Regions from separate parts of the Parabacteroides sp. HGS0025 genome, predicted to be linked through region 1. Evidence: riboswitches for the same ligand, from Rfam matches in the RefSeq annotation. Region 1 holds a riboswitch; each other region holds the start of a gene.

Region 1 (3,277 bases):
CGGGCCCAATCCGATATAGGAAGCTCCTTGTTTGATAGCCCGGCTAATGTCTTCAAACGTGTTGGCCGTAGCTCCGATATAAAAATTCTCGTCCGGATAAAGCAATTCGTCTGCTTTCTTCCAGGCTTCGGCTACTGTAATATCTTCTTTTCCCAGATGAACAGCAGTTGCACCGCATCGCAATGCAATTTGTATATTATCGTTGATGCAATAAGTACATTTCGTTTCATGGGCACAGATTAATTGTGATATCTCCCGGGCAGTGAAGATATTCATATTATCTTTCATACGAAGCTGAACCCACGAACACCCTCCGTCTAAAACCATTTTCACTTCCTCATACTCTGTATATTTGGACGTACGGTGAGTAATGAACATCAGGCGTTCACCTTTTTCGCGGGGGATGAAACATCCTTTCTTATCCTGTTCATGTAATTTGAAATCTATCGCCATATATTTAATTGTTTGTATCGTTCAATAATAGAGCCTGTTTCTTTTTCTGAAGGATTATCACCCCATAAGGCTCCGAGCACTGCAACACCTCCGAAGTTGAGTAGTTCTATCAAGGGTATAGTTGTGTTGTCCATACCACCAAGAGCTATCACTTTTTGATTGATAATACCATCAGAAGACGCTTTATGTAAAACCTCCATCGGAAATCCGCTACCGTAACCTTCTTTTGATATACTCTGGAAGACAGGGCTAAGGAAAACATAATCCAGTTCACTGTTTCCCTGTACTTCCTCTAAAGAATGACAAGAGCGACTGATGCTTCCTTTAAATCCTTCCGGTCTCGTATGATTCCTGCTGTTCAGATGGATACCGGCCAGTTGGAATTCTATGGCCAGTTCGAAATGATCGTGCAGGACGATACGGGAATGGTATTCTGACGGTATTGCATCCAATAGCATACGCAATTCATCCATATTGCTTTGTGGCTTGCGTAGATGCAATCTCTCCATTCCTTCCCGGAAGAGCCGGGATATTATCCGGCTTTCGCCTTCAAAGAAATAAGGGGTGGTTATAACGATCAGTTTCATTGCTCCTTCATTTCTAATTTAATCAAAGGCACCGGGGAGAAGAAATGGTTCAAGGGTCCGTGTCCATGACCGGTTTTCACATCCTTTCCGGCAAGAATAGCTTTTGTAATATAGTCCTTAGCTGATTTTACAGCCTGTGGCAAGTTGTTTCCCAGTGCCAGGTAAGCCGCGATAGCAGAAGATAATGTACAACCGGTTCCATGACCGTTCGCTGTTTCAATCGTTTCTGCCGAAAGTCGGAGAGGAGGCCTATCTTCCGTGTATAAGATATCGGTCATTTTATCTCCCTTCAGATGACCGCCTTTCATCAGGATGGCACGGCATCCCATTGCCAGTAATTTATCGGCGGCCTGTCCCATCTCTTTTTCTGAAGTGATCTTCATCTCTGAAAGGAATTCCGCTTCATCTATATTGGGCGTTACCAACGTAGTACGTTTGAAGAGTTCGCGTACAATAATGTCTATGGCATCATCCTGCAACAGCTTATTGCCGCTGGTCGAGATCATGACCGGATCTAATACTATATAGGAAGGGGAATAGGTATCTATCGTGTTTACTACAATCTCTGCTGCTGTCTTATTATGTAACATGCCGATCTTTACGGCATCGATCGTTATATCTTCAAAGACAGCATCCAGTTGTCCTTTCAGTATCTCAGGAGAAATGGCCTGAATACCTCTGACTCCCTGTGTGTTCTGGGCAGTAACCGATGTTATGACGGAAGCGCCATAAACCCCTAATGCAGAAAATGTTTTAATATCTGCTTGTATACCGGCTCCACCGCCACTGTCTGAACCGGCAATTGTAAGTGCTACCGGATAGCGATACATTGTATCTGTTTTCATTATTACACGCAAAAGGAGGGAAAAGCCTTTATCTGTCTTTCCTACGGCGGCATTACCCGCATCAGGTTCACAGGGTATAATCTCAGCCCGTTTACAGTATGGCACCCCCTTTTCGTGTACAAAGGTAACAAGATTGGTAGGAGAAAACAAAAGTGAATTGTTAAATTTAAGAGAGATTTTATAGCCATAACGAAATAAACCCTTATATTTGTCCATGCAATCCGGGTTTAATATTGCTTTTCTTCCGGGTTGTAGTTTCCAATTTGCCATAATAATTAAATAGACAAATCATGCTGAAACAAACAGGTTTGTATGTTATTACGGGTGGACCAGGCACAGGTAAAACATCACTAATTGAAGAACTCGAAAGGTCGGGATTTAAAGCGGTAGAAGAGGTTGCACGCGAAATCATAAAAGAGCAGATGCAACAAGGCGGAGAAGCCCTTCCGTGGAAAGATACGGCATTGTATACTGAATTGATGCTGGAACGTTCCATTGACTCGTATCTGGCTAATGCCGGAAATGATGGTATATTATTCTTCGACAGAGGAATCCCCGATACGTTGGCCTATGCTGCGCTGATCGGGTTGCCGGACAAGGAGAATATAGAACAAGCAGTAGCTAAATACAGATATAGCAAACAAGTATTTATACTGCCCCCTTGGGAAGATATATATTGTACGGATAAAGAACGAAAACAATTGTTTAATGAAGCGATAGATACTTATTATGTAATGAAAGAGGTTTACGAAAAAGCAGGTTATACATTAATAGAAATACCTAAAGTTCCGGTAACGGAAAGAAGAGATTTTGTTATTGATAGTATAAGATTGTTTTAATTATTCTATACAGAAAGTCTTTTTAATGAGATTTGTTGTCAATTGGAATATATTCGGTGCAATTTGGAACATTAAGAAAGAATAATCTGTTATAATTTTGCGGAGTCTTAACGAGAGAGTTAATAAAAAGTGATGGGGAAAAAGATTGTTTTTATTCTGACATTTGTAATAATAGCTTTTGCTTCAAAAGGTCAGAACACTATAATAAATGGAGTTGTAACGGACTCAATTACAGGAGAATCGTTACCGTATGTTTCGGTTATACTTAAAGGTACAACGATAGGGGCAACAACTGATGATGATGGTAAATTCACATTGACTACATCTTCTAATGCCCGTACCTTATCCGTATCCTACCTCGGATACGAAGAAAAAGAGTTTAAAGTAGCCGTCGGGAAGAAGAACTATTTCAAAGTGGCTCTGGCTCCTTCCAGTATACTTCTTAATGAAGTATTCATCAGGCCGACAAAAGAGAAATACAGCAAGAAAGATAATCCGGCTGTTACTTTCGTGAAGAATATGATCGATAAACGCGAAAGTAATAACCCGCGCA
Region 2 (3,277 bases), 2.4 Mb from region 1:
CGTATGGAGGAAATTTTCGCCGGGCTTAATGCACGCTGGATAAACAGCGATACATTGGATGTATAGTTAATTACATCGATATTCTCGTTTCTCAACTCACGGACAATTCCGTGGATACGAGAACCTTTCATTCCTACGCAGGCACCTACCGGGTCGATACGGTCGTCGTACGACTCAACAGCCACTTTTGCCCTTTCTCCCGGGATACGTGCGATAGCCTTGATCGTGATCAGGCCGTCGTTAATTTCAGGAACCTCAAGTTCAAATAAGCGCTGCAGGAACATTTTATCTGTGCGCGACAGAATGATCTTCGGATTATTATTGTAGTTATCCACCTTTTGTACAATCGCACGAACGGTTTCCCCTTTACGGTAGAAATCGGAAGGGATCTGTTCTGTTTTCGGGAGCAGCAACTCATTACCCTCGTCATCCAGCAACAGGATCTCTTTCTTCCACACCTGATACACATCAGCTGCTACAATATTTCCTATTTTGTCTTTATATTTAGCATATAAACTATCCTTCTGCAATTCAAGAATTTTTGAAGCCAGCGTCTGACGCAGGTTCAGGATGGCACGACGTCCGAAACCGGCGAAAAAGACTTCGTCAGTCACTTCTTCACCCACTTCACAGTCGGCATCGATCTTACGGGCCTCGGTCAACGTTAGTTGCAGATTCGGATCTTCCAGTTCGTCATCAGCCACGACAATGCGGTTTCTCCAGATCTCGAAGTCACCTTTTTCAGGGTTGATAATTACGTCATAATTCTCATCCGTACCAAACATTTTAGCGATTACGTTACGGAAGGAATCTTCCAATACGCTGATCATCGTATCCTTATCTATATTTTTCAACTCCTTGAACTCCGCAAGGGTGTCAATCATACTGATTGTTTCCACTTTCTTGGCCATAATCTTTCTTTACTTGAATCTTATTAGGTATTTTGTATATTTTATTTCATCGAATGTATAGGATTGATCTTCCTGAACGGTAACTTTTCGTTTTGATCCTTCGGGTTTTACCTGTTTTTCAACGGTAACTACCACCCCGTTATCATCAGCCGATTTCAATACTCCGGTCAGCTTCACGCCGCTTTTCAGCAACATTTCCACTTCGTTTCCTATATTCTTCACATATTGACGAAGCACTTTGAACGGAGAAGTAACGCCTGCCGATCCGACTTCCAGTTCGAAATCTTCCACCTCACGGTCCAGATGTTCTTCCACATACCGGCTCAATGCTGCACAATCGTCGATGCAAACACCCTCATCATTATCTATCTCAATAATAATAAGGTTTCCCGGTTTAATTACCACGTCAACTAAATAGTTGTCGGAAGAAGCCAATTTCTCTTCAACCAACTGAGTTATTACTCCCTTTTCAATCATAAACATACTGTTAAGAACAAAAGAAGGGGACTACCCGCCCCCTCCTCATCTTCGCTTAATCGCCCGCAAATATACAAATAATCAGCGAGTTTTCAAATAAAATCTATCTTTTTATAAGAAAATGAAGAAAATCATCATCCCGGCCGGTCATTTGGTATCTTCCGGTTTTTTCCGTTCCTTTGTATTCCGAATACAAGGGGGTGCTTGCAGCGTTCTAGATATGGAACGTACCGCAGGCTGAGATGATACCCATATTACCTGATACGGATAATGCCGGCGAAGGGAATTGTAAAACATGGTATACTTCTTCACACAACACACCTCACCTATTCACTTATCAGGTTTTAAACTTTAAGGACAAAAGGATGAAAAGTGTATTGATTATTTGTGCCGGATCTCTGGCCTCATTCGCAGCAGCGGGAAACCGTCCCGAGCCTGTCGATTCTCTCAAAATTTCCCGTGATGTATCTTTAAACGAAGTGGTGGTCACAGCCACCAGGGTAGCCAAAGGTACGCCAGTAGCTTACAGTGAATTATCAAAAAAAGAACTCACCCGGAAGAATGACGGACAGGGTATTCCCTACCTCATTTCCCAGTCACCTTCCGTGATCATGACATCCGATGCCGGAACAGGGATCGGATACTCCGGCTTCCGTATCCGTGGTACGGATGCCAACCGTATCAATATCACCGTCAACGGCGTTCCGGTCAACGACTCCGAATCACATACCGTCTTTTGGGCGAACATGGCCGATTTCGCTTCTTCCGTCGACAACATACAGATACAGCGCGGAGCGGGAACATCCACCAACGGAGCCGCCTCTTTCGGTGCCACCGTCGCCATGCAAACACAGAAACCCGACCTGAAGCCTTATGCAGAATACGCTATTTCTGCGGGTTCGTTCGGAACCGTAAAAAACTCCGTCAAAGCAGGCACAGGACTACTCCATGAACATTTCGTATTCGACGCCCGCTATTCCAATATCCAAAGTGACGGGTATATCGACCGGGCAACGGCCAACATGCACTCCTACTTTGGCTCCGCAGCTTATTACGGAGATAACACGTTGATCCGTTTCCAGACTTTCGGCAACGTGGAAAAAACATACCAGGCATGGACAGGCGTCCCCTCCTATCTGTTGGAAAGCGACCGCACCTATAATCCATGCGGTGAATACACCGAGAACGGCATCACTAAATTCTACAATAACCAAACAGATAATTACTGGCAGCAAAATTATCATCTGATGGCCAGCCAGCGTCTGGGTGATTTATGGAATATGAGCCTGACCCTTCACTATACGCACGGTGAGGGGTATTACGAAGATTATAAGGCCGATGCCAAATTCAAATCCTACAAACTCAACTCTTATATCAACGGAAAGGGAGATACAATAACACGTTCCGATCTCGTTCGCCGTAAATGGCTGGACAACGATTTCTACGGAGCCGTTTACAGTGCCAATTACCGTGCCGAACGCCTCCAGATGAGCTTCGGTTCGGCCGTTAACAAATATACGGGCGATCACTTCGGCCGTGTCATGTGGGTAAAGAACAGCGAAGCACTTCCGGAGCCAGATTTCGAGTACTACTGTAATACCGGTAACAAACTGGATTATAATGCCTATGTAAAGGCAAACTACCGGATACTCCCCTGGCTGAACGGATACCTCGACTTACAATACCGTGGCATCCATTATTCCATTAAGGGTAGCGACGACAAAGCCGGTGATAACATCCACGTCAATAAATACTGGAATTTTTTCAACCCGAAAGCCGGCATCAATATCCAGCAGGGAGGACATAACGCATTCGTCTCTTTCTCGGTAGCCAACCGCGAACCGAACCGCGACAACTTCACGGAAGCCGCCCCCGACGAACGTCCCGTC
Region 3 (3,277 bases), 510 kb from region 1:
ACTATCTTGAAGTCTTTGAAGCGTTGCACGACGATCCGACTTCAGAACTGAGCACGGCATCGAATATGATTCCGCAGACTTTTTACCTGCAATATGAGAACTTGTCGAAGTTCCGCTTATTCAAATGGATGTACCAGAATGAGAAGGTGAACTGTGTAAAGTATTTTTCGGAGTAAACTCTCTCGGACGAGCTAAAGCAGGTACAAAAAGATTTTGTCAAAGCCACGCAGTACATACAGACAACGAATTATATCTGGGATTGTATGATGTTTCACTATCTGGTAAACGACATTAAATATTTTGCCAGCATCCACCTTATTACGGATGAAGAAGTGACCAACCTGCAGGCAGATCTTCTTCAGTTACTGGACGACCTGGAAGCAATAGCCTCCAAAGGAAAGTTCGATACAGGGAAAGATGTACATATCTATATCTCCAACATCAACTTCGAAGCGACTTACAGCTATGTGGAAACATCCAGTCTGCAACTGAGCCTGATCCGGATATTTTCGATCAACTCGATCACATCGAGAGATAAAGACATGTGTAAAAGCATGAAGGAATGGGTTCAGTCGCTCAGGAAGTTCTCGACTATGATCTCCGAAAGCGGTGAGATGCAAAGAATACAGTTTTTCAAGAAACAACGGGAGATTGTAGAGAACATGTAACAGGACATAGGTAAGTTTTTATGTTACTATATCAGAAAAGGACGGAAATCCCAAAAACAGGATGACCGTCCTTTTGTATTATAATACCTTGTTATTCCGTATTATTTATCCAGCTTTTCGCAGATCAGCTCGGCTGCTTTCTTTCCGCTCATCAGCATACCGCCAAAGATCGGCCCCATACGGAAACTACCGCTTACGCCGTTGGCTGCCATACCGGAAACGAATAATCCCGGATAGATTTCCTTTGTATTCTCTACTGTGGTCTGTTCGCCCAGCTCTACGTTCAGTGAACGTTCGCCGATCACACCGCCTGTCGGGGTATTCAAACGGATATCGTTCTTACGGGCAACTGTGCGTGCCACTTCGCAATCGTGTCCTGTACCTTCCAATACAGCTTTCGCCATAATAGTCAGCGGGTCTACATGCATACCCTCACGGATAACAGGGGCCCAGTTTACAACAACACCTGCAACGGCATCATTGTGGAATACCACATCTTCTACCGAATAGCAGTTGAAGATCGTTGCACCGGCCTTTGTTGCCTGATAGATCAGAGCCGAAGTAGTATGAACCGAGTCCATAATATAAGTGCCGTTACCTGCATCGTGATAAGTAACGCCCAACTCCTTCACGATCGGCATCGCTTCTTCCTGTACGACAATATCATTGAACATCATGGCTCCGCCCCACATACCTCCGCCAGGAGCCAGTTTACGGTCGAAAAGAGCAACTTTCTTACCGGCTTTTGCCAGGTAATAAGCAGCTACGATACCAGAAGGGCCACCGCCTACAATAGCCACATCAATTGATAAATTGCTCTTCAGTTTCGCAAAATAAGAGTCAATAATTCCTGTTGAAACGATTTGTTCCATTACAATAATAAATTAGTGTTTAAACATCGGAGAGCACATAGAGGTTAAGCTCTCCTTTATTTAGCAATTCTACCGATTCTCCCTTCACGGCATTACCCGGGCAGGTTCTATGGGTATAATCTCAGCCTGTATATTAAGGCACCCCTATGATAAGTCAGCGGCAAAGATAGTAAATTATCCGAAATGCGGCGGCCGTTTCTCCATTTTCCGTTCAACAAAACTTTTCATGAACTCGACGGTTTCGTCTACACCCAATACAGATACGTCGATAGAGAAGTTGTAGGACGAGGCTACTCCCCATTCCTTATTAGTATAATAATTATAGTAGGCGGCACGTGATTTGTCGGTTTTCGCCATAAGTTCCTTTGCCTGCTCCACGGTTACGGGTTGGTACTCGAGGATACGCTGGATACGGTTCTCCATATTATTATGGATAAAGAAGCTCAGGCAATCCGGATCATCACGCAGGATATAATCGGCACAACGTCCCACCAGTATGCATGATTGCTCGGCAGCCAGTTTACGGATGGCATCACTCTGGAACTTGAATAATCCGTCGTTGGAAAGAATATCATTATAAGGCGTGAACATCCCCATATACGAATATCCCATCGTAAAGGCATAAGACAACCCACTGGAAGCACGCTCGTCCGCCTTTTCGAAAAATTCCTCACTCAAACCACTTTCCTTAGCAGCTACAGCCATCAGTTCCTTATCATAATAAGCGATTCCCAACGCCTTAGCCAGCTTCTGCCCTACCTCACGACCACCACTGCCAAACTGACGGCCAATGGTCAATATGATTTTGTTATCCATAAACTTATTCAGTATTTTCTTTTAAGGATTCTTCCTTTTGATCTGCAATAATATGATCTATTACAATCAGTAACTCCGGTATATTTACTTTTACTATACGGAAGATAATGTCTGCATCTACATTAAAATATTGATGAGCAATTATATCCTGTAATCCCATTACACTTCTCCAGTCAATAGAAGGATATCGGGGGAAAAGTTCTTTATTCGTATATTTGTCTATATTCTTTATCGCTTCACCTACAGTTACCAATTGCATACAAATACTATCGAGACGCATCATTCCATCAGCAGAATGTGTAAAGTCTTCCACAGTCTTTACGACAAGAGCCCTCTCCATGACTACAGCCAGCGAGTCTCTTATTTGCTCCAATAATAATGCAATCTCTTCTTTACACATAGATTCCGTCTCTATCTATATTCCGTTTCAGTAAAGCATTCATATTATCACGCAAACGGACTATATCTATTTTACACTTCAGCAAATCTTCCAGTTCGTATTTGATATTCAGAAGGATGAAACCATCCGGTTCTTTCATCTCCACACAAACATCCAAATCGCTATCTTCCTTTTGCTCATTACGAGACACAGAACCGAATATCCCAAGCCGGATAATGCCATACCGCTCTGCCATTTGTTGCTTATACAAACGGAGCAGTTCCAAATATTCTGTCTTTGTTTTCATAATGAACTATTTCGTAACAAGACAAAGATAGGATTTCTTATTTTTATTTACAAGCAGATAATCCACTTAATTATGCTCCTTGAACTTCCTGAACTGATTAACCAGTACAAGAGCCGTGACCACCGTGGCGATCGTATCGGCTACCGGCATACTGATCCAGACACCCAAGGTTCCGAAGAAACGGGGAAGGATGATCAGACAAGGGATCAGGAACAACATTTGCCGGGTAAGGGAC

What was found. A riboswitch is a leader RNA that binds a small molecule or an ion and turns the genes downstream of it on or off. The one in region 1 is predicted to bind thiamine pyrophosphate.
Region 2: another riboswitch for thiamine pyrophosphate. It lies ahead of HMPREF1212_RS01405 (TonB-dependent receptor); the one in region 1 lies ahead of thiD (bifunctional hydroxymethylpyrimidine kinase/phosphomethylpyrimidine kinase).
Region 3: another riboswitch for thiamine pyrophosphate. It lies ahead of HMPREF1212_RS13260 (sulfide-dependent adenosine diphosphate thiazole synthase); the one in region 1 lies ahead of thiD (bifunctional hydroxymethylpyrimidine kinase/phosphomethylpyrimidine kinase).

Annotation. Positions count from the first base shown of each region.
Region 1 is NZ_KQ033902.1:2,837,986-2,841,262, reverse strand. Features, by position in the region: gene HMPREF1212_RS11130 (thiamine phosphate synthase) at 1-453, opposite strand, end outside; gene HMPREF1212_RS11125 (thiamine phosphate synthase) at 444-1,040, opposite strand; gene thiD (bifunctional hydroxymethylpyrimidine kinase/phosphomethylpyrimidine kinase) at 1,037-1,885, opposite strand; TPP riboswitch at 1,908-2,004, opposite strand; gene HMPREF1212_RS11115 (AAA family ATPase) at 2,176-2,724, shown strand; gene HMPREF1212_RS11110 (DUF5686 and carboxypeptidase-like regulatory domain-containing protein) at 2,857-3,277, shown strand, end outside.
Region 2 is NZ_KQ033902.1:417,199-420,475, reverse strand. Features, by position in the region: gene nusA (transcription termination factor NusA) at 1-911, opposite strand, end outside; gene rimP (ribosome assembly cofactor RimP) at 921-1,388, opposite strand; TPP riboswitch at 1,575-1,691, shown strand; gene HMPREF1212_RS01405 (TonB-dependent receptor) at 1,754-3,277, shown strand, end outside.
Region 3 is NZ_KQ033902.1:3,352,565-3,355,841, forward strand. Features, by position in the region: partial or broken gene HMPREF1212_RS13255 (hypothetical protein) at 1-668, shown strand, start outside; gene HMPREF1212_RS13260 (sulfide-dependent adenosine diphosphate thiazole synthase) at 770-1,540, opposite strand; TPP riboswitch at 1,601-1,696, opposite strand; gene HMPREF1212_RS13265 (cytidylate kinase-like family protein) at 1,715-2,356, opposite strand; gene HMPREF1212_RS13270 (HepT-like ribonuclease domain-containing protein) at 2,361-2,756, opposite strand; gene HMPREF1212_RS13275 (nucleotidyltransferase family protein) at 2,749-3,042, opposite strand; gene HMPREF1212_RS13280 (MATE family efflux transporter) at 3,109-3,277, opposite strand, start outside.